DNA from 4 places in the Pantoea sp. PA1 genome. Region 3 is predicted to be linked to each of the others. Evidence: predicted binding sites of a transcription regulator. Region 3 holds the regulator's gene; each other region holds the start of a gene.
What was found. The regulator CRP, encoded in region 3, controls carbon source genes, mostly activating them, when cyclic AMP is high. The targets are predictions, from matches to a motif close to ATGTGANNNNNNTCACAT.

Region 1: the regulator CRP is predicted to act here: its motif matches at 3,595-3,612, upstream of AC1V0D_RS11235 (nucleoside-specific channel-forming protein Tsx).
Region 2: the regulator CRP is predicted to act here: its motif matches at 4,288-4,305, upstream of epd (erythrose-4-phosphate dehydrogenase).
Region 4: the regulator CRP is predicted to act here: its motif matches at 4,027-4,044, upstream of AC1V0D_RS05405 (6-phosphofructokinase).

The regions. Positions count from the first base shown of each region.
Region 1 covers NZ_JBXGEE010000002.1:92,307-100,354, forward strand. Annotated here, with positions in the region: gene AC1V0D_RS11220 (amidohydrolase) at 1-932, opposite strand, end outside; gene AC1V0D_RS11225 (LysR family transcriptional regulator) at 1,048-1,944, shown strand; gene yjdN (VOC family metalloprotein YjdN) at 2,018-2,455, shown strand; gene AC1V0D_RS11235 (nucleoside-specific channel-forming protein Tsx) at 2,538-3,404, opposite strand; gene AC1V0D_RS11240 (sensor histidine kinase) at 3,681-5,036, opposite strand; gene AC1V0D_RS11245 (response regulator) at 5,033-5,692, opposite strand; gene AC1V0D_RS11250 (hypothetical protein) at 6,181-6,966, shown strand; gene AC1V0D_RS11255 (helix-turn-helix domain-containing protein) at 7,301-7,669, shown strand; gene AC1V0D_RS11260 (LysR family transcriptional regulator) at 7,837-8,048, shown strand, end outside.
Region 2 covers NZ_JBXGEE010000004.1:263,188-271,235, forward strand. Annotated here, with positions in the region: gene speB (agmatinase) at 1-491, shown strand, start outside; gene AC1V0D_RS16805 (YidB family protein) at 684-1,094, shown strand; gene loiP (metalloprotease LoiP) at 1,157-1,912, opposite strand; gene tkt (transketolase) at 2,184-4,178, shown strand; gene epd (erythrose-4-phosphate dehydrogenase) at 4,495-5,514, shown strand; gene pgk (phosphoglycerate kinase) at 5,566-6,729, shown strand; gene fbaA (class II fructose-bisphosphate aldolase) at 6,835-7,914, shown strand.
Region 3 covers NZ_JBXGEE010000005.1:17,621-25,668, reverse strand. Annotated here, with positions in the region: gene AC1V0D_RS17705 (aminodeoxychorismate/anthranilate synthase component II) at 1-5, shown strand, start outside; gene argD (bifunctional acetylornithine/succinyldiaminopimelate transaminase) at 87-1,307, shown strand; gene AC1V0D_RS17695 (YccS/YhfK family putative transporter) at 1,297-3,384, opposite strand; gene crp (cAMP-activated global transcriptional regulator CRP) at 3,442-4,074, opposite strand; gene AC1V0D_RS17685 (OsmC family protein) at 4,378-4,782, shown strand; gene AC1V0D_RS17680 (phosphoribulokinase) at 5,373-6,242, opposite strand; gene AC1V0D_RS17675 (YheU family protein) at 6,304-6,522, opposite strand; gene AC1V0D_RS17670 (hydrolase) at 6,527-7,543, opposite strand; gene AC1V0D_RS17665 (LysE family translocator) at 7,602-8,048, shown strand, end outside.
Region 4 covers NZ_JBXGEE010000001.1:1,095,255-1,103,302, reverse strand. Annotated here, with positions in the region: gene AC1V0D_RS05425 (hypothetical protein) at 1-172, opposite strand, end outside; gene AC1V0D_RS05420 (class II fructose-bisphosphate aldolase) at 259-1,101, opposite strand; gene AC1V0D_RS05415 (PTS sugar transporter subunit IIC) at 1,088-2,455, opposite strand; gene AC1V0D_RS05410 (PTS sugar transporter subunit IIB) at 2,448-2,762, opposite strand; gene AC1V0D_RS05405 (6-phosphofructokinase) at 2,773-3,753, opposite strand; gene AC1V0D_RS05400 (pyridoxal-phosphate dependent enzyme) at 4,328-5,242, shown strand; gene AC1V0D_RS05395 (YceI family protein) at 5,282-5,866, opposite strand; gene pqqF (pyrroloquinoline quinone biosynthesis protein PqqF) at 5,951-8,048, opposite strand, start outside.

The DNA of each region.
Region 1 (8,048 bases), on a different contig from region 3:
ATATCGTCGTTAACCTGATTGGTGATGCCGCGGGTTTCGACCTTCAGCAGGGCGCAGTCGGCGACCACGTTGCGGCCGGTTCCGGCCTGCAGCACGCCGACATTCACCCGCGCCACGCCGCCGCTGTGCTGGGCCAGGCCATGCAGGGCCAGCGTCGCCTGAGCCGCCGCCAGCAGGGCATTGCGTCCCTCTTCCGGGCGGCCACCCGCATGGGCACCGACGCCGGTGAAGTGAACATCCAGCTTGGTGGTGGCGAGAAAGCTGTCGCTGCCGCACACCACTTCGCCCGCCGGCACGCCGGTGCCAATGTGAATCGCCGTGAAGCGATCCACATCATCGACCACGCCCGCCGCTACCATCGCTTTCGCGCCGCGTACACCCTCTTCAGCAGGCTGAAAAATCAGTTTGATGGTGCCGCTGAGCCGCTCTTTCATCGCCATCAGCACTGAGGCAAGCCCCAGCCCGATGGTGGTATGGCCATCATGACCGCAGGCGTGCATCATGCCCGCATTGCAGGAGGCGAACCCTTCCCGATGCGGCAGATGATCGCTGGCCTGGCTCTCATTGAGATCCAGTGCGTCCATGTCCACGCGGAAGCCCATCACCGGGCCGGGACGGCCGGTTTCCAGCGTCGCCAAGATGCCGCAGAATCCGCCGGAAAAGTGGCTGATCCACTGCGGCAGCGCGCCCTGTTGTAACGCCCGCGCCTCCTGCTGTTTCAGCACGGCGGCGTCGGGCAGGCCCATCCGCGCCTCTGCGTCGATCACCTCACGCCCCAGCTTTAGCTGATAACCGAGCTGATGCAGCTCTTCAGCGACCAGCGTGGCGGTGCGAAACTCCAGCCAGCCCGATTCGGCGTAGTGATGGAAGTCACGACGCCACTGCTGAAGCTGCGGCAGCCTTGCACTGACGTGGTCGGAAAGGGTTTTCATCGGCTCTGTCCTCGTTGTTGGTTTTTTATGCACTGCTTCGAATCTACACAATGGAATAGCCGGGCATAAGATGCGAATATCTTGTGACTGATAAACAACGGTTATCACAGAAGTTATGTCCGCTAATCTCAAACTTCATCAACTGCGTGCGTTTGTTGACGTGGCGCGGCAGGGCAGTATCCGTGCGGCAAGCCGTGTTTCGGGGCTGTCGCAACCGGCGCTGACCAAAGCGATTCAGGAACTGGAGCGTGAGCTGGGGGCAAAGCTGTTTATCCGCCGCCAGCAGGGCGTGGTGTTAACGGATATCGGTGATAACTTTTTCCGTCATGCCAGCCTGGTGCTGGCGGAGCTGCGGGTCGCCGAAGAGGATATCCAGCAGCGGCTGGGGCGGGGCGGGGGGCAGGTGAATATCGGCATCGGCAGCAGCGTGGCGCGTACCGTTATGCCGCAGGTGATCAACCAGTTTCATCGGGAATATCCGCTGGTCAAGGTGCGCATCGTCGAAGGCCAGCTGGTGTCGATGGTGCATGAGCTGCGTCAGGGAACGCTCGATTTCACCATCAATACTTATGACCAGAGTCATCTCGATCAGGAGCTGATGTATGAGCGCGTGATGGAGCGGGAATATAAGGTGGTGGTTCGCAAAGGCCATCCGCTGGAAAAAGCCCGTTCACTGGCGGCGTTGCAGCAGGCGGACTGGACCATGCCGACGCCGAAAGGCAGCTATTACCGCCTGTTGCACGACCTCTTTGGCGAGCGCGGCATGGCACCCAAAATCGTGGTGACCTGTGAAACCTTTATGGCCTGCACCAGCCTGGTGGCGCAAAGTGATTTCATCAGCATTCTGTCAGCCGATGTGATTGACGATCCGGTTCTGGGACGGTCGCTGGTCGCGCTGACGCTTGACGAACCCCTGCCGAAAGCGATTTTTTATCTGATTCAGCGTAAGGAGACCGCGCTGACGCCCATGAGCAGCTATATGGCGCAGCTGTTTCGCCGTTATTGCCAGTAAAATCAGCGAGTAAAGTCGATCGTCTACACTCTTAGGGTACTGTAAAAATCCAACCGACAATATAGAGGTGAAGATGCAAGTCAGTCCTTATCTGTTTCTCTATGGCCGTTGTGAAGAGGCTATCGACTTTTACCTGCAGGCGACCGGGGGCGAGTTGCTCGCGAAAATGAAGTTTGGCGATATGCCGGATCAGGGAGAGCAGGTTGGCGATCAGTCCGCAGCGCCGCAGCCACCCGAGAAGATCATGCATGCGCAACTGCGTATTGGCGACGGCGAGCTGATGCTCAGCGACGGTAACACCGATCAGCCACCGGCGTCGGAACATGCCGGTTATGCGGTCAGCCTTTCCACCACCGATGTTGAAGAGGGCAAAGCGTGGTTTGAAAAACTGTCGGCAGGCGGCAAGGTGACAACGGAATGGCAGGAGACTTTCTGGTCGAACGGCTTCGCCATGTTTATTGATAAGTTCAACATTCCGTGGCGCATCAATGTGGAGAAGTCGCAGGATTAAGCGGCTGACGGACGTCACAGGACGTGACGTCATACCAGCAGAAACACAAGGCGGCGACGCGATAAAGCGCCGCCGCTTTACATCAGAAGTTGTAACCTGCCACCAGGTAGTAACCCCAGCCGGTCGATTTCAGCTCAAACGGCCCGCTGCCGAAGTTAACTTCCTGACCATCTGCCCACTGTCCGCCGTTGTGGAAATAACGCGCCACTGCAGAGAAGTGCCAGTGATCGTAGCCCAGAGACAGAATGTGGCTGGAGGCGATAGAGTTGCTGGTGCGTGATGCACCGCCTTTATCGCGCAGATCGGAACCCCAGTCGAAGTTAGTGAAGCCGACATAGCCCAGATTACCGCCCCACAGCGTCGTGATCGGGACGAAGTATTTCACTTTGAAGCGATAGCCATCCCAGCTGTTCTCGTTCGCCGCACCGTAGTTTTCCCACTGATATTTGGCATAGACGTTCAGCGACAGGCCGACATCGCTGTGCGTATCGATATCGGTGCCGAGACCCATATACCAGGTGTTCTGGCGGCTGTCGCTGTTGCGGCCCATATCGTAGATGTAGTTGTTAGCAAAATACCACTCTTTGAACGGACCAAACGCCAGGCTGGTGCCGGTCAGCTTGTCGATCGAGAAGCGCGGCTCAATTTCCATGAACATCGGGGAACCGTGGTCGAATACGCCGTTGGCGTTGCTGTTGCCGACGCCGAAGAAATTAGGTACGTCGAGATAGCCGTAAAAGTCGAACCACTCTTTTTTCGCAAACGCTTCATATTCCAGATAGACGTCGTTATTGAACTGCGGTCCGAAACGGGTGTGGTAGCTGCCTACCACGTTAACGCTCTGATGCCACCAGTCAGAGAGATACTGCGGATCGCTTTCTGCGGCCTGCGCAGCACCACTCAGTGAACATGCCAGCACGGCACCTGCTATCAACGTTTTATATTTCATTATCATCAGCCACATGCTTTTGACCGCCGCACAGCAGACGCAGTCAGAGAGAAATCGGTCCCTGGAGGGAATGAGGATGTCAGCAAAAAACAGCCGGTTGTTCAGCCCGCGTAGCGTGCCTGTAACAGATCGATAGAAAATAGATTTTGCTCACGTTTGTCAAAAAGTGTTGCATTACAATTCAGCTAAAATGTGATGCACTTCACAATTAAGACCATGATCGAACGGAACCAGGCAACCGTTTACGTTGTCTGGTTCGTGATCAAAAAGGCGGGATCAGGGAAAAGTAACGCGAACCTGTAAACCACAGATCGTACCCTGTGGGGTCAGACAGTTGGAAAGGGCGACGTGAATCTGATGCTTCTGAGCGACGTTACGCACGATGGATAATCCCAGTCCGCTGCCCTGGGCTTTAACGTCAGGCGAGCGGGTAAAACGATCAAACGCGCGCTCGATAAAGGATTCCGGCATGCCTGGCCCGTTATCGACAATATCGACCACCGTTTTGCCCGCGACCCGATGCAGCAGCACATCGACCAGACTCCCTTCCGGCGTGTGCAACATGGCGTTACCAATCAGGTTGTCAAACAGGCTGCGCAGCTCAGAACGACTGGCCTGCAGACGATATTGATCAGAGCCGTTAAAGCCGATATCAATGCCGCGCTTGTCTGCCACCACCATCAGCTGCTCAATGCTCTCCTTCAGCAGATCTTCCAGGTCAATATGCTCGACGCTGGCGACCACACTCTGGTCATCCTGGCGCGACACATTGAGTAGCTGTGTGACCAGATGACGGGTGCGCGTGACGCCCGCTTCCAGCTGGCTGAACTGCCGGCTCGCTTCGCCCGGCTGGATATGCTGACGCAGATTCTCCAGCTGTAAGGTCACCGCCGTTACCGGGGTGCGCAGCTCATGGGCGGCGTCCTCCAGGAACTGACGCTGAGAGGACCAGGCCTCGCGCAGTTTACTCAGCAACGAATTATAGGCAGCCACCAGCGGCAGGATCTCATCCGGCAGCCCCTCCGGCGAGACGTTATGCGGATGATGGGTCTCCTGCGCCGCGATCTGACGCGAAGCCACCTGCAGATCGCGGGTGATCTTGCGTACCACCAGCCAGATCACCAGCAGCGACAGCGGCATCATCAGGATCATCGGGATAATCGCCGCCAGCGCCCGCTTGACCATCGTGGACTTCATGTAGCTGAGGTTGTGCATGACCTGAATGGTTTTGATCGCGCTGCCGGGCAAACCGGGCCGGGTATAGATCCGCCATTCACAGTCGCGGCACTGGCCGACATGCACGTCGCGGTAACCCCGCTGGTTCTGTAACGGGGCCGCCAGCTCCGGCCAGGAGCTGGCACGCAGCTGTCCGCGATCGTCCCACAACTGAACCACAAACGCGCTTTTCGCTTTATCCGGCGCAATCAGCATCGGCATCAGGGCGGGCATCTGCTTATTGGTGGACCAGGCGTCCGCGATTTTTGCCAGCTGATCGTCCTTCATCGTGCCGACCATATCGCCGTAGCAGCTGAAGAAATACCAGGTGACACCGCCAATCATCAGCAGATGAATAATCAGCAGCGTAGAGAGCAGTTTATTACGCAGCGAGCGCATAAAGGTGAAGGGTTTCATATGGCCGGAACCCGCCAGCCCAGGCCACGCACGTTGCGGATCACGTCGTTATCCAGCTTGCGGCGCATGCCGTGAATCAGGACATCCACCGCATTGCTGCTGACTTCATCGCCCCAGCCATAGATGCGGTTTTCCAGCTGCTCGCGCGACAGAATGGCACCGGGCCGCTCCAGCAGAGCGTAGAGCAGGGCATACTCGCGCGCGGTCAGCTGCTCGCGCTGACCCTTGTAGAGCACTTCGCGGGTCATCATATCCAGCTGAACATCCCCGCTGCCCAGCACCGAATCTGCCGCGCCGTGGCGGCGTCGGGTAATGGCGCGCATCCGGGCCATCACTTCCTGGAGGTCGAACGGTTTAAGCAGGTAGTCGTCAGCGCCGCTGTCGAGCCCCTGAATGCGCTGCGCCACCGTATCGCGGGCAGTCAGAATCAGCACGGGCGTGGAGTCGCCGCGCCCGCGCGCCCGGCGCAGCACCTGTAACCCGTCATCGCGGGGTAAGCCGAGATCGAGCAGCACGCAGCTGTAGCCGCCTTCGCTCCAGGCATTGTGGGCAAAGACGCCATCGCGCACCCAGTCCACCGACCAGCCCGCGCCCTCCAGTGCCTGCTGCAGGTTTGCGCCGATCATTTCATCATCTTCAACCAGTAACACGCGCATGGCTGATCTCCTCTGCAAAGATGGGAGAGAGTTTACTCATCAATTGTTAGGCCAGAATTATCCGCCTTCACACTTCCCGCTGTCGCCGCGCTGGCTGCGACTTACCGCCTGCCTGCAGCACGAACGATTCTGGCAGACCGCCGTCACCGATATGTTATCGAGGTGGCAGGGTACCTCACTATACTCATCGAGATACCCGTGATTGCATGCGTAAAGAGGGTGACGTATATTTGAGCAACAGATCAATGTCAGACATTTCATCGGTGGACAGTATGTCAGCTCTGGAAGTAAAAATCAGACATCAGCGCGAGTATCAGGAGCGTGTTGAAGCTGTCCGAAAAGGTCAGGCTCCGGGACGCATACTTGAAAAACGACCTCAGGGTATTGTGCCTGCAAAAGGTGGACGCAGCCTCGCATTTTTCTGACGTTATGCCCTGCTAAACGCAGCCATGCGATAAAATAAGCCCATCATACCGGTGGGTTTTTTTATGACATCACAGGCTATTCCTCCCGAAGAGCAACTTCTTAAACTCAATCGATATCTGATCGATAATGCGGAACAGCTCCCATCCCCGGTTATTACCGTTGGTGGTCAGGCTGTTATGTACTGGTATCTGACGTATCTGCATCTCTATCCTGAGCAGCCTGACATCACGTCCATAACCTCAATTGATGTCGACTATGTGACCCGAAAGGAAGGCGTTGATGTAATTGCAAAAATTTTCAACGTTTCAGCACAGGTTCAGGACATTTTTAATCCGCCATCGATCGCACTCCTCACCCTTATTGATAAAGATACAGGCAGGGTCAAGGAGGATGTCCAGGGTCAGTTCCTCAATGAGCAACTAAATGAGGCAAATATTGTGGATATTATCGATCGGCCCACAGGCTTTGATGCTGGAGATTTTGACGGTGATAAACTGATGTTAAATACAGAACCCTTTCTGGTTATGCCGGATCGACATGGTGCAGATATGTGCCATGAATATGTTCGGGTTCTGAATCCGATTGCCTGTATCCGTTCTCGCCTTTCAAATGCCACCGTTCCCGGCGGAAAAAACAGGCTGACTGAAGCTGACCGAATACGCGTGCTGGCTCTGCCTGCTTTCAACTTTTTGCTGGAGAAATTACAAATCCTTCCTTTCCGACAGGGAAGGCATTACGTTGACTACTTTGTCTCGTTTATCTGGCAGAGAGCATTCAGACGTTTTCAGGCACAGCACAAAATCCCCTTATATCGGATTGTTGAGCAACTGGCGGCAGAACTGCAATAGGAGCCTGGCGACGACATGCCATCCGAATTTTATCGGGAGGAGTTACCTCGAAAAGTGGATTTTCTGGCTAAGGAGTATCAGCGATACCTCAGACGCATTGAAGCCGGATAAGACTACTGGCCCCTCATTAGTGACTGCCTGAGAAAATAGCGCTTCTCTTCACCGTCATTTTCTGCGCCGGGTCTGCTGTCCCTTGCAAGCCAGCCCCCGCTGGCCACACCCTCTCACCTCCGTTTCACCCCTTGCTAATTCTGCGCTAATTTTCTGCTAATTAAGGGATAAATTTTAGCGGGTAGAGTGGTTCCACTGCACATCAGCTTGAACAGGAGGAACCATGAATCAGCGCGAGTTTATTCGGAGTCTGCTGGACTGGATAGAGAACAACTTAGGACACGATCTGCATCTGGATGAGGTGGCGCGCCGCTCAGGCTATTCGCGCTGGCATCTGCAACGCCTGTTTCGCCAGCATACCGGCTTTTCCCTGGCAGAATATATCCGTCAGCGTCGCCTGACGGAGTCGGCGCTCACGCTGCTGAGCAGCAACGAAGCGATTCTGCAGGTGGCGATGAACTACGGCTTTGATACCCAGCAGGCCTACACCCGGACCTTCAAAAATTACTTTATGGTGACGCCGGGCCAGTTGCGCCGCCAGCGTCGCGTCGAGCCGGATCGACTGCTGTTCCCGCTGGCGATGGCCAGCTGATGCCTGACAAGGCCTTTCCGTCACGGCAGGCAGACGGAAAGGTCACTCCGTGCATTACCCTCGCTTCGCCTGCTATCGCCCTGTTTTTTTTGCCTCCTCGCCACAGTCCCCCCGCCTGAACGTGCTAGTTTGTTGCCTGCATCCCCTTACTGTCGGAGTCGGGAAACATGGAAAATGGCGCGAATTTAACCGCCATGCTGGTATTCGCACGGGTGGTGGAGTTACAGAGTTTCAGCGAGGCCGCCCGCGCACTGGGCTGGTCCAAGTCGCATGTCAGCCGGGAGATCGCCCGGCTGGAACTCAGGCTCGGTATCCGGCTGCTGCAGCGCACCACCCGGCGGCTGGCGCTGACCGAGCTGGGGCAGGCGTACTACCCCTA
Region 2 (8,048 bases), on a different contig from region 3:
TGGCGCTGGTGCACTTTGATGCCCACACCGACACCTACTCCAACGGCCCGACGTTTGACCACGGCACCATGTTCTTTACGGCGCCGAAAGAGGGGCTGATCGATCCTCAGCACTCGGTGCAGATCGGTATCCGTACCGAATTTGACCGGAGCCTGGGCTTTAACGTGCTGGATGCGGCGCAGGTCAATGACCGCAGCGTTGACGATATCCTCGCTGAAGTAAAACGCACCGTCGGCGATCTGCCGGTCTATCTCACCTTCGATATCGACTGTCTGGACCCGGCTCATGCACCTGGCACCGGTACGCCGGTCATTGGCGGCCTGACCACCGATAAAGCCACCAAACTGATCCGTGGCCTGCAGGGCATGAACATCGTGGGTATGGATCTGGTGGAAGTGGCACCGGGCTATGACCATGCAGATTTAACCGCGCTGGCCGCGGCGACGCTGGCGCTGGATATGCTGCATGTTCAGGCGGCCAACAAGGGCTGATTTGCCGCACCCCTCTGATAAGTCTGCCGGGATAATCCGGCAGGCTTTGCTGCCGTCTCCCGCCATTCCCCCTCTGCGTTTTCCCCACGAATACCCTGTCTGACCGGCTGCTGGCTTCGGCCATGCGGTTCAGGCGCAACTGCACATCAGCAACTAAACTTAGTGACATCAATTTTCGACGTGGAGGCAATCATGGGCTTTCTTGATGAACTGGCGGGCTCACTGCAGGGCAGTCAGAGTGACGGGCATCTGCCCGGCCAGCTGCAGGCGGTGTGGCACTGGGTACAGGAGCAGGGCGGCATTGAAGTGCTGCTGCAAAAATTTCAGCAGGGCGGGCTGGGTGAAGTCTTTAGTTCGTGGATTGGCACCGGCAGCAATCAGCCGGTCGCGCACAGCGATATCCACTCGGCGTTTGGTCAGGCGGAACTGCAGTCACTGGCGGATAAGCTGGGAACCGACGTTAAGGGCGCAGCAGGCACGCTGGCGGTGATTCTGCCGCAGCTGATTGACAGGATGTCACCGCAGGGGCGCATGGATGAGGCGTCACTGCATGAGAATAAACTCGATTTAGGCTCAATGGTGGATCAGATATTTAAGCGCTGAATCAGCCAGAGCCGGAAGGTATCAGGCGCATCGCCCTGAAGGATGATGCGCCTGATTGTCTCTTATTTCGCGTCGGCAGCAATGCGATCGCGGATATGCTGAGCGCGCGCTTCTGAAGCCGGGTGGGAGTCAAACATCGAACTCTGACGGCCCTGTTCCAGCTTCGCCAGTTTCTCAAAGCTGGTGACCAGCCCCATCGGGTTAATGTTGCGCTTCTTCATCAGGTCATAGGAGTAGTCATCCGCCTGTGACTCCTGCGACTGGGAGAACTGCGCGTTGACCAGTTTCTCACCCAGTTCGCCCAGCTGCGACTGCGACAGCGAACCGATCACCCCGCCAACCGACGCGGCAGCCGTGCGGGCCGCAGTGGTGGCATACGCCAGCTGCATCGCTTTACGGGTGTGGCCCAGCGCAACGTGACCCATCTCATGGCCCAGTACCCCTTCGACTTCATTGTCGGTCATCATATCCATCAGTCCGCTGTAGACACGGATACAGCCATTTGCCATCGCCCAGGCGTTGACATCTTTCGTCTGGTAAACCTTGTAATTAGCCGGGACGCCATTGATGTTGTCGCCCAGCGCGGCGGCAATCTTGTTCAGACGCTGCTGATATTGGCTGTCAGCCGGCGCGATCTGATTCTCTTTGTCCATCTGCTCACAGGACTTATCGCTCAGCTGCTTAACCTGATCGTCGCTCAGCGTGTAAGCCTGATAGGCCTGAGCGCCTGACTGCATCAGCGCGTTATTGTCCAGCCCCTGACAGCCGCTCAGCAGCGTCGCCAGTCCAAGCGCTAATACCGTTTTCTGGATTTTCATGCTCTATCCCATTCATAACAAGGTAAGAAAAACAAACACCTGAAATCGTGCCAGGTGAATAAACGTTTTGGTTATAGCCTGCCAGTCTGCACTTTGCTAGCAGAGTTGGCCGGAAAAGCCATACGAAGCGGTGACATTTAGCGTTTTACAGCATGTACTTTTGCCCCGATTTTCATGTACATTGATGGGCAACTTTTTCCTTGTTTTGCCCGGTAACTCATTAATAACAATAAGTTAAGGCGCGAAGCATTAATCCGACCTGGAGTAGAAAATGCCCTCTCGTAAAGAGCTTGCCAACGCCATTCGTGCGTTAAGTATGGATGCAGTACAGAAAGCGAAATCGGGACATCCGGGTGCCCCAATGGGTATGGCGGACATCGCTGAAGTACTCTGGCGCGGTTACCTGAACCACAACCCGACCAACCCGCAGTGGGCTGACCGCGACCGTTTCGTGCTTTCCAACGGTCACGGCTCCATGCTGATCTATAGCCTGCTGCACCTCACCGGCTACGATCTGCCGATGAGCGAACTGGAAAACTTCCGCCAGCTGCACTCAAAAACTCCAGGTCACCCGGAATATGGCTACACCGCCGGCGTTGAAACCACCACCGGTCCGCTGGGGCAGGGCATCGCTAATGCGGTCGGTTTCGCTATCGCTGAGCGCACCCTGGCCGCGCAGTTCAACCGTCCGGGTCATGACATCGTAGACCACAATACCTATGTCTTCATGGGTGATGGCTGCATGATGGAAGGCATCTCGCACGAAGTCTGCTCACTGGCGGGTACGCTGAAGCTGGGCAAACTGGTGGCCTTCTATGATGACAACGGTATCTCTATCGACGGTCACATTGATGGCTGGTTCACCGATGACACCGCTAAGCGCTTTGAAGCTTACGGCTGGCACGTTGTGCGCGGCGTTGATGGTCACGATGCGGACGCGATTGCTAAAGCGATCGACGAAGCGAAAAGCGTCAGCGACAAGCCATCACTGCTGATGTGCAAAACTGTCATCGGCTTCGGTTCGCCGAACAAAGCGGGCACCCATGATTCACACGGCGCACCGCTGGGTGATGACGAAGTGGCGCTGACCCGTAAACAGCTGGGCTGGAACCACGCACCGTTCGTTATCCCGTCAGAGATCTACGCTGAGTGGGACGCGAAAGAAGCGGGTCAGGCGAAAGAGTCCGCCTGGGATGAGAAATTCGCGGCTTACGCGCAGGCTCACCCGGAACTGGCCGCTGAGTTTAAGCGTCGCATCAGCAATGAGCTGCCTGCTAACTGGCAGGAAGAGTCTCAGAAATTTGTTGAGCAGCTGCAGGCGAACCCGGCGAAGATCGCCAGCCGTAAAGCCTCACAGAATGCGATTGAAGCCTTCGGTAAAATTCTGCCGGAATACCTGGGCGGTTCAGCTGACCTTGCGCCGAGCAACCTGACTGTCTGGTCGGGCTCTAAGCCGATCAATGAAGATGCGGCAGGTAACTACATCCATTACGGCGTGCGTGAATTCGGTATGACCGCTATCGCTAATGGCCTGGCGCTGCACGGCGGCTTCCTGCCTTACACGGCCACCTTCCTGATGTTCGTTGAGTATGCGCGTAACGCTGCGCGTATGGCGGCACTGATGAAGATCCGTCAGATCATGGTCTACACCCACGACTCCATCGGTCTGGGCGAAGATGGCCCGACGCACCAGCCGGTTGAACAGATGGCCAGCCTGCGCACAACGCCAAACATGAGCCTGTGGCGTCCGTGTGACCAGGTTGAATCTGCCGTGGCGTGGAAATACGCGATTGAACGTCAGGATGGCCCGACGGCACTGATCTTCTCCCGTCAGAACCTCGCGCAGCAGTCGCGTGACGCTGAGCAGCTGGCTAACGTGGCGCGCGGCGGCTATGTGCTGAAAGATTGCGACGGCACGCCTGAGCTGATCCTGATCGCCACCGGTTCAGAAGTTGAACTGGCTGTCGGTGCGTGGGACAAACTCACCAGCGAAGGTCGTAAGGTGCGTGTCGTCTCTATGCCTTCAACGGATGCCTTCGACAAGCAGAGCGATGCGTATCGCGAAGCCGTTCTGCCAAAAGCGGTCAGCGCGCGCGTGGCTATCGAAGCGGGCATCGCAGATTACTGGTTCAAATACACCGGTCTGAATGGGGCCATCGTCGGCATGACCAGCTTCGGCGAATCAGCGCCTGCGGATCAGCTGTTTGAACTGTTTGGCTTTACTGTCGACAACGTTGTGGCGAAAGCCAAAGCGCTGCTGGCGTAAAAAACCGGTCAGGCGGGCCTGAACCCGCCTGGCGCTAAACTCAGAGGGACGACTTTTTCGTCCCTCTCGCTCTTTTATTCCTGCAGTAATAACCTGTTTTCGCCTCAATTTGTGACGCAGATCTAAATATAAGCAGTCAGATTGATCACAGTCATTCCCGTTATTCCTTCCTTCCATTATTGTAGCTGAACCGTTTCAGTCGCCAGGCAACTTGCCCTGGTTTCGGACAATGCCGGGTAAGAATCTCCTGTACAAAATGCAGTGAAACGCTCAGGCTAACGGCACGTTTTTTTCAGTCTGACGTGGCAGGAGAGAAATGACGGTACGGGTAGCAATAAATGGTTTTGGCCGGATTGGACGCAACGTTCTGCGCGCGTTATATGAAACGGGCCGGCGGGCGGAGATTACGGTGGTGGCGATCAACGAGCTGGCGGAAGCCACCGGGATGGCGCACCTGCTGAAATATGACACCAGCCATGGCCGTTTTGCTTTTGATGTGCGGCAGGAGCGCGATGTGATGTGGGTGGGGGGCGATACCCTGCGCATTCTGCACCGTGCAGAGATTGCCGATCTGCCGTGGCGTGAACTCGATGTTGATGTGGTACTGGACTGCACCGGCGTTTACGGTTCGCGCGCGGATGGCGAAGCGCATCTTCAGGCGGGTGCCAAAAAAGTGCTGTTCTCTCATCCCGGCGGGAACGATCTCGACGCGACCGTGGTGTATGGCGTTAATCAGCAGGATCTGAGCGCCAGCGACCGCATCGTCTCCAATGCCTCCTGTACCACCAACTGCATTATTCCGGTGATTAAACTGCTGGATGATGCGTTTGGCATCGAATCCGGCACCGTCACCACGATTCACTCGGCGATGCACGATCAGCAGGTGATCGACGCTTATCACAGCGATCTGCGCCGCACCCGAGCAGCCAGCCAGTCGATCATTCCGGTCGACACCCGGCTGGCGGCGGGCATCACCCGCATTTTTCCGAAGTTCAACGATCGCTTTGAGGCGATAGCGGTTCGCGTCCCGACGATCAACGTGACGGCTATTGATCTCAGCGTTTCTGTTCGTCAGGCAGTGAAGGCGTGCGAGGTTAACACCCTGTTGCAAAGCGCGGCAGAGGGGGCATTTCGTGGTATAGTTGACTATACGGAATTACCGTTAGTCTCTGTAGATTTTAACCATGATCCGCACAGCGCCATTGTGGACGGAACGCAAACGCGGGTCAGCGGTCAACACCTTATCAAGACCCTGGTCTGGTGTGACAACGAATGGGGCTTTGCTAACCGAATGCTCGACACGACGTTAGCCATGGCCGCAAGCGGTTTCAGGTAAGACGCGGTTTGCGTCTGGCAAAACTTATGAGAATCAACGAGAGGGTTCACCATGTCTGTAATTAAGATGACCGATCTGGATCTGGCTGGCAAACGCGTGCTGATCCGTGCCGATCTCAACGTACCGGTTAAAGAAGGTAAAGTGACGTCTGATGCACGTATCCGTGCTTCTCTGCCCACCATTGAAGCGGCGTTGAAACAGGGCGCGAAAGTAATGGTTACCTCTCACCTGGGTCGTCCGACCGAAGGTGAATACAACGAAGAGTTCTCGCTGCTGCCGGTCGTGAACTACCTGAAAGAGAAGCTGAGCGGCACCAATGTGACCCTGGCAAAAGATTACCTCGACGGCGTGGAAGTGGGCGCTGGCGAACTGGTGGTGCTGGAAAACGTTCGCTTTAACAAAGGCGAGAAGAAAGACGACGAAGCGCTGTCTAAAAAATATGCTGCCCTGTGCGACGTCTTCGTGATGGACGCGTTTGGTACTGCACACCGCGCGCAGGCCTCTACTCACGGCGTCGGCAAATTTGCGCCTGTTGCCTGTGCCGGTCCGCTGCTCTCCGCTGAACTGGAAGCGCTGGGCAAGGTGATGACCAACCCTGAGCGTCCGCTGGTCGCTGTCGTGGGCGGTTCTAAAGTTTCAACCAAATTTGATGTGCTGCAGTCGCTGGTGAAAATCGCGGACACCGTGATTGTCGGCGGCGGCATCGCCAACACCTTCGTGGCGATCGACAATAAAGTCGGTAAATCCCTGTATGAGCCAGACTTCGTTGAAGCCGCGAAAGGCCTGCGCGATCAGCACGGTATTCCGGTTCCGACTGACTCACGTGTCGGCACGGAATTCTCCGAAACTGCACCAGCGACCGTGAAAAAGGTTTCGGAAGTGGCGGATAACGAAGAGATTATGGACTTCGGTGACGAAACCGCACAGGCGATGGCTGCCATCCTGAAAGATGCGAAAACCATCCTGTGGAACGGCCCGGTGGGCGTATTCGAGTTCCCTAACTTCCGTAAAGGCACCGAAATCGTGGCGAACGCCATTGCGGACAGTGAGGCGTTCTCTGTGGCTGGCGGCGGCGACACCTTAGCGGCGATCGACCTGTTCGGTATCGAAGACAAAATTTCCTACATCTCTACCGGTGGCGGCGCGTTCCTTGAGTTCGTGGAAGGCAAGAAACTGCCTGCCGTCGCCATGCTGGAAGAGCGTGCGAAGCAGTAAACCTTTGGGGGTGATGCCCTGCGGCATCGCCTGAAGTCTTGCCCGTCTGGGCGTTTAAATCGACGTTCCTTAAGGGGAACAACGGTCACGAAACAGGACACAATCATGTCTAAAATTTTTGATTTCGTAAAACCCGGCGTTGTCACTGGTGATGACGTACAGAAGATCTTCAAAGTCGCGAAAGAGAACAAATTCGCACTGCCAGCCGTAAACTGCGTCGGCACCGACTCTATCAATGCCGCACTGGAAGCTGCTGCGAAAGTTAAAGCGCCAATCATCATTCAGTTCTCTAACGGTGGTGCGGCTTTCATCGCGGGTAAAGGTTTCAAGACTGACAAACCACAGGGCGCCGCTATTTTCGGTGCAATCTCGGGTGCACACCATGTTCACCTGATGGCTGAGCAGTATGGCGTGCCGGTAATTCTGCACACTGACCACTGTGCCAAGAAACTGCTGCCGTGGATCGACGGTCTGCTGGACGCGGGTGAAGAGTACTACCAGAAAAACGGTAAACCGCTGTTCTCTTCTCACATGATCGACCTGTCAGAAGAGTCTCTGGAAGAGAACATCGAAATCAGCAGCAAATACCTGGCGCGCATGGCGAAACTCGACATGACCCTGGAGATTGAACTGGGCTGCACCGGCGGTGAAGAAGATGGCGTTGATAACAGCCACATGGACGCATCCGCACTCTACACCCAGCCAGAAGATGTGAACTACGCGTACGAAAAACTGCATGCGATCAGCCCGCGCTTCACCATTGCGGCGTCATTCGGTAACGTCCACGGCGTGTACAAGCCAGGCAACGTGAAACTGACCCCGACCATTCTGCGTGATTCGCAGAAGTTTGTGTGTGAAAAACATGGCCTGCCGCACAACGCGCTGGACTTCGTTTTCCACGGCGGTTCAGGTTCTTCAGCAGCAGAGATCGAAGAGTCTATCAGCTACGGCGTGATCAAGATGAACATCGATACCGATACCCAGTGGGCAACCTGGGACGGCATTCTGCAGTACTACAAAAAGAACGAAGGCTATCTGCAGTCGCAGCTGGGTAACCCGGAAGGCGACGACAAGCCAAACAAAAAATACTACGACCCACGCGTCTGGCTGCGTTCTGCCCAGGCGTCTATGGTGGTCCGTCTGGAGCAGGCTTTCAAAGAGCTTAACGCTGTCGACGTACTGTAACACCCTGGTGGTTACCGTATAAAAAAGGCCCGAAAGGGCCTTTTTTTTGCCTTTTTTTCAGCAGATTTATGTCAAAAGTCATGCAGGTTTGGCACACCGGCATTTATTGTTTACCCTTTTGTCAGGGATTGTCA
Region 3 (8,048 bases):
AATAAGTTGCCTTTGAGTGATTTTTTATGCATATTTTGTGATTATTATTTCAATGTTGCACAACTATCATTCAAATGGGGTCATCAATGGCGGCGGAAAAAATTGCGGTTACCCGGGAGACGTTCGATAACGTTATTTTGCCTGTTTATGCACCTGCGCAGTTTGTGCCGGTAAAAGGCAAAGGCAGTCGTGTATGGGATCAGCAGGGCAAAGAGTATATCGATTTCTCCGGCGGGATCGCCGTCACCGCACTGGGCCACTGCCATCCGGCGCTGGTGGAGGCGCTGAAAAGCCAGGGCGAAACCCTGTGGCACACCAGCAACGTTTTCACCAACGAACCGGCCCTGCGCCTGGCCAGTAAGCTGATCCAGTCCACCTTTGCGGAGCGCGTTTTCTTTGCCAACTCCGGTGCCGAAGCGAACGAAGCCGCCTTTAAGCTGGCGCGTTACTACGCCTGCAAACGACACAGCCCTTTCAAAAGTAAGATCATCGCCTTTCATAACGCCTTCCACGGGCGGACGCTGTTTACTGTCACGGTTGGTGGTCAGCCAAAATATTCAGACGGCTTCGGCCCGAAACCGGCGGACATCGTGCATGTGCCGTTCAACGACCTGGAGGCGGTAAAAGCGGTTATCGACGATCACACCTGCGCCATTGTGGTGGAACCGATTCAGGGCGAAGGCGGCGTGATGCCCGCGACGCAGGCCTTTATGCAGGGACTGCGTGAGCTGTGCGATAAGCATCAGGCGCTGCTGGTGCTGGACGAAGTGCAGAGCGGTATGGGCCGCAGCGGCAAGCTGTTCGCCTATGAGCACTATGGTGTTCAGCCCGATATCCTGACCTCAGCCAAAGCGCTGGGCGGCGGTTTCCCGGTCAGCGCCATGCTGACCACTAATGAGATCGCCTCGACGATGGCGCCAGGCGTGCATGGCACCACCTACGGCGGCAACCCGCTGGCCTGTGCCATTGCCGAAACCGCACTCGATATCATCAATACGCCAGAGGTGCTGTCAGGCGTTGAGGCGCGTCGTCAGCACTTTGTGACCGCCTTACAGGCTATCGATGCGAAGTACGATCTGTTCAGCGATATTCGCGGCAAGGGGCTGCTGATTGGCGCGGCGCTGAAACCGCAGCATGCCGGACGGTCGCGCGACATCCTCAATGCCGCGGCCGCTGAAGGCGTGATGGTGCTGGTCGCCGGCACCGACGTGATGCGTTTTGCCCCGTCGCTGATCATCGAGCCTGCTGACATCGAAGAGGGCATGAGCCGCTTTGCCACGGCTGTCGGCAAAGTGCTCAACGGCTAGCGGATTTTTTCCGTAAGTGTCTGATCAGCCAGCGGCCATGTTGTGGTCGCTGGCTCCACGCCAGCGAGGAGATGGTGTGCATGACGCTGAGATGATCGAGAATGCGTCGCACATGCTGCTCCACCACCGTTACCGGTCCTTCACTGATATTCCCCAGCTCATCCAGCAGATTAACCTGCGAACTGGCACCCTCATATTCCAGCCGCTGCTGACAGCGTTGCAGCGCGATCTCACAGGATTGCAGGTAACGTTCCGCCAGCGAGGGGGTCAGCATGGTGTGCTCACGCGCCAGAATGGTCATCGCATTGATGTGCTCGACGATAAACTGGCTGTGCGTGACCCAGAGCCGCATATCTTTCAGATACTGGGCGTTGAAACCCGGCTCCTGCATCGCCTGATTCAGCGAGTTAAACAGCGCATTGTGCGCCTGATTCACCTGCACACGCTGATAAGCCAGTTTGCCGGGTGCCTGTTCCTCTCCCAGCAGGAGGCGCAGCGCATCCTGATAGGTTTCCAGCGCGTCATGGGCATTTTGCCGCAGTAAGCCACTCTGCCACTGCGGCCAGAGCCAGATCATGCCGCCAAAGGCGATCAGACAGCCCATCAGCGTATCCATCAGTCGCGGCAGCAGAAACTGCGCGCCATTCAGTGAGAGGAGCTGCAGCGAGTAAACCGCGGTGACCGTAAAGCCAATCATCGACCAGCCATAAAACTGACGGGTAAAGCGATAGCTGATAAAGGTAATCGCCAGCATCACCAGCAGGACGACAGGTTCCGGCACCGCCAGACGCAGTGTGGCCGCCGCGACCACCAGACCGGCAAAGGTGCCGAGCGCACGGTGCTGGATACGGACGCGGGTGGCGCTGTAGCCGTTCTGGCTGACGAACATGATCGTCATCAGAATCCAGTAGGGCTTAGGGATGTTGAAGAAGAGCGCCAGCGCGCTGCCCAGCATCAGCATGACCGCAAAGCGACCGGCAGTGCGCAGCGCTGAGGAGCGAAATGAGAGGTAGCTGCGCAGCGCCGGGAGCAGCGGCAGACGGCGCTGGCGGTCAGCCATCAGGTCGCGCTGGTAAAGCGGTTTCTGGGTGCGCAGCACCCGCGCAATGCGGTTGAAGTGATAAAGGCAGAAGTGGCCCACCGGATTGTCGGGATGCTGACGGGCGATCTTCTCCAGCGCGCCAAGCTGTTTATCCATCGCAAAACGATCGGCTAACTGGTGGTAGAGAATGGTATCGGCCAGCACCCGCAGCCGGGCTGAGATGGTTTTGGCGTTCCAGCGGATCACCGCTTCAGCATGGCTCTGCTCAACCAGTTTCTGCACCTCTTCCGGCCGGTGCAGGCTGACCGAGATGTGCTCCTGCAGATCCAGCGCCACCTGAAAGGCGCGCGTCAGCCGTTTATGGCTATTGTCGCGGCTCGCCGACAGCATATGCATCTGCTGATAACAGGTGTTGATCAAATCGACCACTTTCTGCTGGCGAGCCAGCAGCGGCGGCAGCGCCTTCTCCGGATCGGTCAGCTGCGTCAGCAGGGTATATTTGGCGTCGCAGTAGTTCGCCAGCTCGCGGTAGATCAGACTCAGGCTTTCGCGCATCGGCTGCTCTTTCCACAGCCAGAACCAGAACCAGTTAAACACGCCATACCAGAGGGTGCCGCCGATATAGAGCAGCGGCGGCACATAGATGGGCATGCGGCCCGTCAGGCTCAGGGTAAAAATAGCGGCGATGAGGGTGCCGGAGAGCAGGCGGCCATGCAGCGGGCTGATCTCCCCGGTGACACCCAGCAACAGGGGCATCGCAAACAGGATTAGCGGCAGCGGAACCGCATGCAGGGTAAGCCACTGGATCAGGAAGCTGCCAAGCGCAAACAGGCTGCCGCCCACAATCAGACGTTTGAAGAAGCGTTTATGCGGGGTATCGAGACCGGCAATGTTGCAGCAGGCGGGGACTAACGAGAACAGCAGACCTTTTTGCAGGTCGCCAGCCAGCCAGCCCAGCGCGACCGGCAGGCAGAGCACCAGCGTTTGCCGCAGGGCATAGTTCACTTCAGGGTGATAAATAATTCGACGCCACATCGGCTCAGCACAAACAATAACGGCGTGATGCGAACATCACGCCGTGGATGACAGGAATTAGCGGGTGCCGTAAACGACGATGGTTTTACCGTGTGCAGAGATCAGATTCTGATCTTCCAGCATCTTCAGAATACGGCCCACGGTTTCGCGTGAACAACCTACAATCTGGCCAATTTCCTGACGGGTAATTTTAATTTGCATGCCGTCGGGATGCGTCATGGCATCTGGCTGTTTCGCCAGATTAAGCAGAGTCTGTGCAATGCGTCCGGTCACGTCGAGGAAAGCGAGGTTACCCACTTTTTCTGACGTCACCTGCAGGCGACGCGCCATCTGCGATGAGAGTCGCATCAGGATGTCAGGGTTCACCTGAATCAGCTGGCGGAATTTCTTGTAGGAGATTTCCGCCACTTCGCACGCGCTTTTAGCACGAACCCAGGCGCTGCGCTCCTGACCTTCTTCAAACAGGCCAAGCTCGCCGATGAAATCCCCCTGATTCAGGTAGGAAAGAATCATCTCTTTGCCTTCTTCATCTTTAATCAGAACCGCGACGGAACCTTTCACGATGTAGTAAAGCGTTTCAGCTTTTTCACCTTGGTGAATCAGCGTACTTTTGGATGGATACTTGTGAATATGGCAATGGGACAGGAACCATTCGAGTGTAGGGTCTGTTTGCGGTTTGCCGAGAACCATTCGCTATTATCCTCTGTTGTAATCGTGCCCAAAATACAGGGGGCAGTTTTCCCTGTCAGGCGGTGAAAGCTTCAAGCGTTTCCTTTTCAGGAAATTATTCGGGCCGCATCAGGCGCAGTGCGCATCATTCTTCCCGGCTTCGCCATCGGGTGACGAAAAATATTTTCAGCTCTGTTTGTAGCACAGCTTTTGCCGACTGTCTTCTGTTGTCTCGCTTCAGCTAAGGGCGGATTTCTCTGGATTGCTGTTTATCAGGCGAAAGCGTACTCTGGCGACAAAACAGCGTATTCCGGAGCAAAAATCATGCAGGCAAGAGTGAAATGGGTAGAAGGGATGACATTCCTTGGTGAGTCATCCTCCGGCCATCAGATCCTGATGGATGGCAATTCAGGGGATAAAGCGCCCAGCCCAATGGAGATGGTGCTGATGGCGGCGGGCGGATGCAGCGCGATCGATGTGGTATCAATTCTGCAAAAAGGCCGCAACGATGTGGCTGATTGTGAAGTAAAACTGACCTCAGAACGTCGTGAAGAGGCGCCGCGAATCTTTACGCACATCAACCTGCATTTTATCGTGAGTGGCAAAGCACTCCAGGATAAAGCGGTCTCACGCGCGGTGGATCTTTCTGCTGAAAAATATTGCTCGGTGGCCATCATGCTGGGGAAAGGGGTGACGATGACGCACAGCTATGAGGTGGTTGAGCTGTAATAGCCGCAGGTTTTTTTAAAGTTGCTGGCAGTCCGGTGTGAGGCCGTGCCTGGATGGGGGAATTCACTTTGAGACTGTGCCTGCGCAGAAAACCGGGTCGGATCGATTTGTGGTGGTTCGCTGTCAGGCCGTGCCTGCGCAGGAAACCGGGTCAGATCGGAAAGTCGCTTGAGCCAATCCATGGCCGCTCGGCCCGCGCGATTACGCACCTCATCCCTGAGGTGCGCCCGTAGCCGGGCCAACGCGTTGCGTTGTTCAAAAACGCTCCCGGCGTTTTTATCCGGGCGGCGGGACGCTTTCCTCTTCTGACCCGGTTCCCTGCATGATGAGCTTTCGTGTTGCTGTCAGATTCTTTGTATGCAGGTTTTGTTTGTAGCGGCCTTACTGAAACCGGATGCGGCTACCGGACATGAAGTGAAGGGAGCATACGCCTGTAGCAAAGCATAGCGGGCCAGGAATGGCGGTTTTGCGTCTTTACGAAAGGCGTATTCTCCCTGAAGCCTGCTCAGCAGTAAGCCTTAATCCGCAGAAAAACCGGTTTTACATTTTTGCAAAAGGCATCTGCTCTCTGAGGGTTTTTTGCTGACCTCTTACTCTATCCGTTTACCTTCCATCAGCCGCTTCACCAGCGGCCCCATGATCAGCTCCATCGCCAGCCCCATTTTACCGCCGGGCACCACCAGCGTATTGATGTGCGAGATAAACGACCCCTGCAGCATCGCCAGCAGATAGGGAAAGTCGATATCCTCCAGTCCCTGAAAGTGGATCACCACAAAGCTCTCATCCAGTGACGGGATAGCGCGGGCGGCAAACGGGTTCGAGGTATCCACGGTCGGCACGCGCTGAAAGTTAATATGGGTGCGGGAGAACTGAGGCGTGATGAAGTTGATGTAATCCTCCATCGACCGCACTACCGAATCCATCACTGCCTCGCGGGAGTGGCCGCGCTCGCTGGTGTCCCGCACCAGCTTCTGAATCCATTCAAGGTTAACAATCGGCACCACGCCCACCAGCAGATCCACCTGTTCTGCGACGTTATGCTGCGCGGTGACCACGCCGCCATGCAGGCCTTCATAGAACAGAATATCGGTGTCCTGCGGCAGCGGCTGCCACGGCGTAAAGGTGCCAGGCACCTGATTCCACGGCACCGCCTCATCATAGGTGTGCAGATATTTACGCGACTGGCCCTGTCCGCTTTGACCATACTCTTTGAAACTCTGCTCCAGCAGGCCAAAGTCGTTGGCCTCCGGGCCGAAATAGCTGACGTGACGTCCTAAATCGCGCGCTTTACGAATCGCCATATCCATTTCAGGACGGGTAAAGCGGTGAAAGCTGTCGCCTTCCAGCTCCGCCGCATGCAGATTTAGCTGCTGGAAGATTTTGCGAAACGCGAGGCTGGTGGTGGTGGTTCCTGCGCCGCTGGAACCGGTCACCGCGATAATGGGATGACGAGCAGACATAGAAAAGCTCCCTGTGTGGTCGGGCAATGAGCATTGTTATCATGAAATGCCCGCCGGTGCATCAGCCGCGAAATTCTTTGCGCGGCATAATATTGACCGACTCATGCAGTTCCGACCACACCAGCACCACTTCGCCAGACTCCAGCTGCCGACGCACATCCGCGACCTTGTCGACCAGGCTGCGCTCCTGTTCGCCATAGTCGGTGCCTTCGCGCAGCACAAACGTTTCAATCAGGTTTTCGAGGGTCTCCGGGGAGACCTGTTGCCAGGGAATAATCACGCGATCAGTTATCCAGAATAGGGGCGATCCACTGGGGGATGCGCTGTTCCAGCCACATTTCGGGCTGACGTAACGTTCCACCGACAAAGCCGACGTGGCCGCCGTGTGGGCTCAGTTGATAAGTAATAGTGGCAGATAATTGGCTGCTGTGCGGGATCACCTCATCGCTCATAAAGGGATCGTCTTTCGCATGGATGATCAGCAGCGGTGTTTTGACCTGCTTCAGCCACGGCATGGCGCTGGCACGCTGATAGTAGTCGGTCGCATCCGCAAACCCGTGGGCACGGGCCGTGATCGCGTCATCAAAATCACGCAGTCGCCGCAGGGCTTTCAGCTGCGCCAGGTTGACCGGCAGCGTATCCGGCCAGGCGTGTAGCTTGCGGCGGGCATTTTTCTTCAGTTGCGCCAGCAGATAGTACTGATAGACGCGAGAAAAGCCGCGCTCCAGTCTCAGGCTGCAGGGTTCCAGCTGCAGCGGGGCGGAGACGATCACGCCCGCATCAACCCCGGCGTCTGCACCCTGCTGACCCAGCAGGCAGCCCAGCATATTGCCGCCCAGCGAGAAGCCTACGGCGGCGGTGGGCACGCGTCCCCAGCGGCGATGCAGCCACTGCAGGAAAAAGCGGGCATCGTCCGTTTCGCCGGAGTGATAGATCCGGTTCAGTCGGTTAGGCTCGCCGCTGCAGCCGCGAAAATGCATCACCACCGCCAGCCAGCCGCGCGCACGGCAGATTGCCATCAGACCATGGATATAGGGGCTGTGAAAACTCCCCTCCAGACCGTGAAACAGCACCACACGCGGCTTATGCTGCGCTGCGTGCGGATCTTCGCTCCAGGCGAGGTCGACAAAATCGCCATCCGGCAGATCGAGACGCTGCCAGTGGGGCTGGAGAGTGACATGGCGCCGCAACAGGCGCGGCAGCACGGTCTGCAGATGCGCATTACGCAGTGAGCCCGGCGGGATAAAGCGCTCATTTCCGGGTCCGGTAAATTTCATGGGGTAAAAGCTTGTCTGTTCCATATCACACTGTTAGCTTCGAAAGGTTTTTTCTTGCAGGGGTAAGGAGTACCCGATTGCCATGGAACTGAGTCTTTTCTTATCGATGTTAGGGTTTCTCTGGGTCGCTGCCATTACGCCAGGCCCTAATAATATGTTACTCACCGCCTCGGGCGCTAATTTTGGCTTTGTGCGCACCATTCCGCTGATGATTGGCATCATGATCGGCATGCAGGTGATGCTGCTGATGGTGGCCTTTGGGGTGGGTGGCCTGATCCTGCTCTATCCGTCACTGCATCTGATGCTGAAAATCGCCGGCAGCCTCTATCTGCTCTGGCTGGCGTGGAAAATCGCCACAGCCAGCTATGAAAAGCTGGAAACTGACCAGGGCCCGGATGCGCCGATGCCATTCTGGCAGGGAGGCGTGCTGCAGCTGATCAACCCCAAAGCCTGGCTGATGGCGCTGGGTGCGGTCGCCAGCTTCAGCCTGGCAGGGGACGCTTATCGCCATTCGATTGCCGCGATAAGC
Region 4 (8,048 bases), on a different contig from region 3:
ACGCCCGGTTATATTCCAGCATTAATTCTTTTTGCGTTGCGCCATCGCGCGGATTAATAGCCAGCTGCTGCTCCAGCTGCGTTATTTTGCCGCGGCTGAGTTCCGCCAGATGGTCCTGCTGCTGCGGGCTGACCGGTTCACCCGCCGATGACTTTTTCAGAAATCCAAACATAGGCTCTCCTGCCCCGGATTATTTCAGGGGTTCAGTTAAGGCATGAAAATAAAAACGTTACGACTGACTGATAACCGATCCGCCGATCAGCGGAATAACTGCATCTTCTCCACCAGCACATTGGTCACCGCGTCATTTGCCGGCACCAGGAAGTTACGCACGCTGTCATTGACCTTGCCTTTTTCAAAGGTCGATTTGCACTGTGCCACCCACTGAACGTTCATTTCCGTTCCGACGTTGACCTTTTCAATCCCGCTGCTCACCGCCAGCCGCATATCTTCGTCACTGACCCCGGTGCCGCCGTGCAGAACCAGCGGCGTGCGGGTGGCCGCCGTAATATCGGCCAGCCGCTGATGCTGAATGTGCGCCTTGCCGGTGTAAAGCCCGTGCACGGTGCCGATGGAGATCGCCAGCATATCGACGCCGGTTTCCTCCACGAAGCGACGCGCATCCTCCACCGGCGTAAACGCAATCGCCTCCATCTCCAGGCTTTTGCCATCCTCCGAGCCACCAATCGCCCCCAGCTCCGCCTCGACCGAGACGTTGTGCGGTCGCGCCATATCGATCACCCGACGGGTGTTGGCAATATTCTCCTCAATCGGCAGATGAGAGCCGTCATACATGACAGAGCTGAAGCCGGCGTCGATCGCCGTCTGAATAGCCGTCAGATCCGAGCAGTGATCGAGATGCAGACACGTCGGCACGCCGGTGCTCTCTGACAGCGATTTAATGGCGTCGACCAGCAGCTTATGGCCGAGATATTTCGCCGTACCGGTGGAGATCTGGATCATTAACGGGCTGCTGGTTTTCTCTGCCGCTTTAAAATAGGCGGGCAGCATCTCCAGACAGTGCAGATTGAAAGATCCCACCGCTTTAAAGTCACGCTGTTTAGCCAGCTGAAGCAGGTCGGCGAAATTATAAAGTTTCATGGATTTTTTCCTCGTGAGGTCGGGTGGATTTGCCATTAACAAACCAGGCAAGCGCGGTAACAAAGGCAATAAACAGGGCGACGAACAGCCAGTTGTTCTGGAAAGCGTGGCCGAGTACCAGTCCGGTACTGATGACGTCGGAATCGCTGAAGGTCACGCCGGTAAAGCCGTAGCTTTCCAGCATCGGCACCAGGATGGCGGGCAGGAACGTGATAAAGAGGCCGTGAACAAAGCCGCCGATCATCGCGCCGCGCCGCCCGCCCATGGCGTTACCAAAGACCCCGGCGGTGCCCCCGGCAAAGAAGTTGGTCAGCAGACCCGGCAGGATCATCGCCAGACCCATCATCGGGAAGAGAAGCATGCCGACGATGGAGCCGAGCGTGGTGGCGAGGAAGCCGACAATCACCGCATTAGGGGCGTAAGGAAACATCACCGGACAGTCCAGCGCCGGTTTCGCATCCGGCACCACGCGCATGGCGATACCGCGGAACGCAGGCACCAGTTCGTTTAGCAGCAGGCGAACGCCGCTGTAGAGCACAAACACCCCGGCAACAAACTGAATCGACTGCATAAAGGCGTACATCAGGTAGTTCATGCCGTTGCTGTACTGTGCGATGAAGGCCGGGCCGGCGGCCAGGGCGGGGATCAGATACATCGGCACCATCACCAGCGCCATCGACAGATAGGTGTCCTGCAGAAACTTAAAGTTATCCGGCAGCTTCAGATCTTCGGTTGAGCGGGAGCCTTTGCCGACCACTCTGGCGACCGCAGCCGTGACCAGATAGCCAATGGTGCAGAAGTGACCCAGCGCGACATCATCCGACTCGGTAATGCGCCGCACCACCGGCTGCGCCAGCGCAGGCATGATGACCGCCATGATGCCGCCGAAGATGCCGCCGGTCAGGATCAGCGGCAGGCCGGTCAGTCCCGCTTTGTAACCGATGACGGCGCCGATCGTCGCCATCCAGAGCAGCGCCTGTCCCGTCAGGAAGATGTACTTAAAGGGCGTCAGGCGCGCGATGATGATATTGACGATAAAGATCGCCAGCAGCGTCAGCGCCACTTCCGACCCCAGCTCACGGTTTGCCAGCCCGGCAATGGCGGCCACATCGGTGATATAGCCGCGCATGCCGAAGCCGTGGGTAAAGATGGTATTCAGGAAGGTCAGCGTGCCGACGATAATATTGATACCCGCCATCATAATTAAAAATCCGAGCAGGGTTTTAAAGGTGCCTTCCATCACCTTCCCTGCCGATTTTTTTTGCAGCAGCAGACCGATAAGGGCAATAAAGGCGATCAGAATCGATGCCTGTCCCAGCAGATCTTTGACCAGAAAATCAATCACACTATTCATGGGCGGCGACCTTCAGGTTGCGTTCTTTTAAAAAGGCCAGGATCTTCTGCTCTATTTCCGCTTTATCGGTGAGCCGGTTAAGAATAATGACCCGTTTAATCTGCTCTGGTGTGGCATCCGCATTTAATACATCGGCAAAGGCTTTTTGCGTCAGGATCATATCTGACTTAAACGCATTCGCTTCTGAAATGGTGGTGTGATCGATATCGGCTTCAATTTCCAGTTTTTTTAAAACGGCCTTTGCGCTCATCTCAATGGCAAAACTGGAGCCTAATCCACAACCACAGACACATAATATTTTCAGCATGTTCTTCTCCTCACACGATGTTGAGTTGTTTAGCGAGTTTGTAATAGTGCCCGTCAATATCGACCAGGCGTTTTTGCATGCTTATTAAATCAATCGGGATCGGTTTATTGCTGCCGTTAATAATGACCGCTTTATTCCGCATGCCTGACTGAATACAACGCACCACCTCACTGGCCATAATGGTGCCCTGATAAATCTCTTCGCAGGTGGGGTCACCATTACGCAGTCCGTAACCGAGAATGGTTTTACGGATCCGAACGCCAATCAGGGGTTCAAGCTGTTTGATTAAGGTGTCGATAGCGCCCTGAAAACCGGGCGAATATTCCCGGGTGTAACCTTCTGAACAGAGAATCACCACGCTGTTCTGCTGTTCCAGCCGCCGGGTAATGCGCTGCGCCAGCTGCGGCACCGGGATCTGGCACTCCGGGATCAGCGCAATGTCCGCGTTGGCTTTAATCGCGGACTGCAGGGTCAATTCACCGCAGTAGCCGCCGAGCAGCTCCACCATAAATACCCGGCCCGGTAAGGCGCGCCCGGTATTACGCAGCTTCGCCACCTCTTTTAAGACCTGCTCGCAGGCGGTGGAAAAGCCCAGAGTGTAATCACTGCCGAAAACATCGTTGTCGATGGTCATGCCGACACCAAAGCAGTTCACACCGCTCTGTGAGAGCGTGTGAAGAAACTGCAGCGATCCGTCACCGCCCGCCAGAATCAATACGTCAATCCGGGCGTTTTTCAGCTGGCGTGCAATCAGCTCGTACTCGCTCTGCACCAGTTTTTTTTCGGTGCGTCCCGACTGAATGATCGGAATCGCGGCGATGGAGAAGTCCAGCAGATCGCGCTGGCTGATTTCACGGTGGTTATTGGCCAGCAGGCCGGGAATGCCGCCGTCAAATATCACCATCCCGGCCTGGGTCAGACGGCCAATCTGGAAAACAAAATTATTAATCCCGGTGACATCGCCGCCACTGATGACCATTCCAATCCGCATCACCCTCTCCTCGCTGGCTGAATCTGCTGAGGGTCATTCTTCCGGTAAGCGGAGTTGCACTTTGCAGGTGAGGTCACATTTATGAGCGGTTTTTCACTGGCCGGAATATTGACAGCGGGTTGTGAGGCGCATGATTTGTGATGTGAGTCACGCTATTCCGACTTATTACGCCTGAGACGAATCGATATAAATCATCGGGTTAGCGTGCGGGCTGGCGGGATGGGGAGAACGGCGGAAAAAGGCGGAATCAGGCGAGACAGTGATGTTGCGAATTTGTGACTTTCACCTCATTTTTCCCGGTTTCGCCGCCGGCCGGCGGATAAAGGGATACCGATATCCCCTGCGCATCGTCATGTTAATCAGATTCAGCATCGCTGTTGCGAACAGGTAACACTCTTCTGTATAACGAATAAAGCCGACAGAAAATGCAGCAGAAGCATGATGATTTGTAAGGAGAATCGTGCGCCTTGTCTTCGGCGAGGCGGAGGCCTCCTCTGTCCGACGCTGCTCTCCCGCACCCCCGGCCTGACAGTCAGCCGGTTTGTCATCAACGCCTTTGACCAGGATAAGACGCATGGAAATCACTATCCGCACCCCGCTCATTTACTCCCTGCCACTCAGTCAGCACAGCGGGAGCCATGTCTGGCTGAAAATGGAATCAGCGCAGCCGACCGGATCATTTAAGCTCCGGAGTGCGGCCCACATCTGCCGCCATTACGCCGCGCAGGGCGCAAAAGCCTTTATCAGCTCCTCCGGCGGCAATGCGGGTATTGCCGTGGCCCACAGTGGCCGCCGGCTGGGGCTGCCGGTCACTGTGGTGGTGCCTGAAACCACCTCGGCGCGCGCCAGACAGCTTATTGAACAGGAAGGCGCCAGGCTCATCGTCCACGGCAGGGTCTGGAGTGAAGCGAATGCGTATGCCCTGTCGCTGGCGACAGCGGAGAATATCTATATTCACCCCTTTGACAACCCGCTGCTGTGGGACGGCATCAGTAAGCTGGTGGATGAAGTGATCGACGAAGGGCTGCGTCCGGATGCCGTCATCCTGTCGACAGGCGGTGGCAGCCTGCTCTCCGGCGTGATGCAGGGACTGGAAAAACATCAGCTCGGCCATATTCCGGTTTATGCGGTGGAAACAGAGGGAACCGCCTCCCTTAACGCCGCGCTGAAGGCGGGCGAGCGGGTCACGCTGGAGAGCGTCAGCGGAATTGCCACGACGCTGGCGGCCAGCCAGGTGTGTGAAAATGCGTTTACGGTGGCGCGCCGTTCAGACGTCCGGGGAATGGTGGTGACCGATGATGAAGCCGTGAACGCCTGTCGCCGCTTTCTGGACGATCATCGTGTTCTGACAGAACCTGCCTGTGGCGTGTCGCTGTCGATGCTCTATGACGGGAAGATTAGCTTTAAGCCGGAAGAGAAGGTGCTGGTTATCGTCTGTGGCGGGGCTTCTGTCACGCTGGAGAGCCTGCAGGGCTGGCTGACAGCGTGAGAAACGTGGCGCAGCCGCACGGGCTGCGCCGCCGGCCTGTTACTTCGCGTAGGCTTCGGTAGACAGGGTCAGGGTGACCTCGTCGCTGACCGCTGGCACATATTTATCCAGTTTGAAGTCAGAACGTTTGATGGTGCCGGTGGCATCAAAACCAATCGCCTGCTTCTTCACCATCGGATGTTCGCCCTGCTTGTTCAGCGTAGCGTGCAGCGTAACCGGTTTGGTGATCCCTTTCAGGGTCAGGTTACCTTCAACATCAAATTTGTTGTCGCCTTTCGCGACCACTTTGGTGCTGTGGAAGGTGGCCGTCGGGTATTTCGCGGTATCGAAATAGTCCGCGCCTTTGAATTCTTTCGTCAGTGCCGCAACGTGGCTGTCGATTTTGCTGACCGGCAGGGTCACGTCAACGCGTGAAGCTTCCGGATGATCTTTGTCAAACACCAGCGTACCGGTGGCATCCGGGATATCCGCGGTCGGGTTGGAGAAGCCGAAGTGGTTCCAGGCAACGATAACAGACGTATGCTCAGGGTTCAGCTGGTAGTGCATCGCCTCAGCCTGGGACAGGGGAGCATACAGGGTCGCAGCGGCTAACAGGGGCAGTGCAATACGTTTGAAGTTCTTCACGGTCAATTCCTTATGCGGACAAAAGTGCACTAAGTGTGGTGCAAATTTCCCGTTTTAGACAGTGAAGAGATTTGTCGGTAATTTTCAAATAAATTCAGCAACTCTCTGCCAGGCCTGCGTCCGCTCTCCGTCCGTGAACAGCACCCGCCAGCGGCGGCGATCCTGCATCAGCGTGCGATGCAGCTGCTGCAGATCCCTGAGATCCAGCGCCTGGATCTGCGCCGCATCGGGTTCGGCCAGGCCATTCTCCTGACGCAGCCGTGCCAGCGGCTGATCGCTTTCTCTGCTGAGCAGGCGGGTTTTCAGTGCCACCAGATCGCACTCGGCCAGCGTCGGCGTCAGCGAGCGCAGGAAGTTGCGGCAGTAGCGCAGCAGGGAGAGCGCGCTGTAGTCGGGTGACTGCAGCGCAAACAGCACCCCGTCTTCGTCGGCGCAGCGCAGATAGCGGCTGCTGACCACGTAGCCCACCGGCTGTTCGACCCGATAGCGCTGGAAAAAGCGCGGCTCGTAGATCAGGGCCAGCGCCCGCAGCGCAGCCAGCTGTTCACTCTGCTGCAGCGGGATAAAGAGCAGCAGCGCATTATCGGTGCTGGCATGGGGCAGACGCGTCAGACCGGTCCGGGGCGTCATGCGCGTCGGCGGCGTGGCCGGGTTGACCGGCAGCGACAGCGCACTCAGCCGTCGGGCGATCAGGGCGTGCAGCGCCGCGTTGCCCCCTTTCAGTGCCGCCCGCCAGCTGCCGGGCGCAACGTTTACCGCCAGCTCATAGGGTAACTGCTGCAGCAGCGCACGAATGGCGATGCTCTCCACAGGCGGAGTCGGCCCGGATTCGGCAGGCGGCGTGAGAGCAGGCACCATCAGGCTGAGCGCCCTGTCGGCCACCGCCGCATCCGGCGGCAGCTGCAGCGTCAGTTGCCACACCCCCTCCACTTCCTGCCAGCGCCCATGACCGCCCTGATGGCGCAGCGCGGCAAACAGCGGACGCAGCCGTTTTTCCAGCGCCAGGCCCCTCTCCGGCGTAAAGGTTGTCCAGAACTCCGGGCGCAGGATCAGCGTAGCGTCCCCGTCGTCAGGCTGATGATGCGGTAAGTCTACCGCTGTGGCAGGCAGCGGTTCAGCGGTGGCGGCGCTGCTGAGCGGATAGAAGGTGAATGAGGCCGGGGATGGCTTCGTGCGGGGAAACGCATTCCGTGGGGAGAGCGCCAGGCTGAATCCCTGCGTGACCAGATTCTCCGCCGCCGGTTGCGGCGAGCAGATCAGCCAGCTTTGCGGCGCGCGGCAGAGCGACGCCAGCAGCAGCGGCAACGCAGACTCTGCCTCATCCGGCGCAAAGCCGAAGGCGCGCTGGCGTAACTGATCCAGCGGCGCGAGCGCGGCAAAACGCTGCTGTGCCAGCCGCTGATAGTGCTGATGCTGCGATTCAGTGGTCTGGCGCAGCGCGGCCAGATAGTCATCGATCACGCTGTCTGTCAGCTCAGGCTGGTCGGTATCCACCTTCAGGGCCAGCCAGTGCGCGTCATCGGCCTGATAGATCCATTGCAGATCCAGCGCCTCCGCCAGCTTCCGCTCGCGCAGCGTCGCCAGCAGTGAACCGGGCGCTTCATCGAGCAGAAACTCACGCCATAACGTGACACCGTCACTACTGTTCAGCAGCCAGCTGCGCCACAGCGCCGCGGGTGCGCCCTCCGCCAGCTGCCAGACAGCCTCACCTGTCAGTCCGGGCGGCGACAGATCCTGCTGCGCGTGACCGGACGGCAGCCCGGCGGCAAAATCCCGCGCCAGCTGCTCCAGCTCATCCAGCGTCTGCGGTCCCTGCAGCCAGAGCCGCATATTGCCGGAAACGTAATAGCGCTGGTGGAACTGGCGCAGCGCCCGCTGCAGAGCGGGGAGATCATCGCCAAAGGTGGCGCGACTTCCTGCCTGGAAGCGGCGGAATGCGGGGGGTGATGTGGCGGCGTGCAGCAGTGCCGCCTCCGTGCGTGTCGGCTGATGGCGCTGTAACAGCTGATACTCTGCGTCGATCACTGCCACTTCCTGCCCGATCGCCTGATTGTCGAGCAGCGGATGGGCAATCATATCCTGCAATCGCAGCAGCCCGTCAGCCAGCAGCGACGGCGTAACCTCAAAGAAGAAGGCGCTGCGGCGGGCCTGCGTGGTGGCATTAACCCTGCCACCCTGCGCC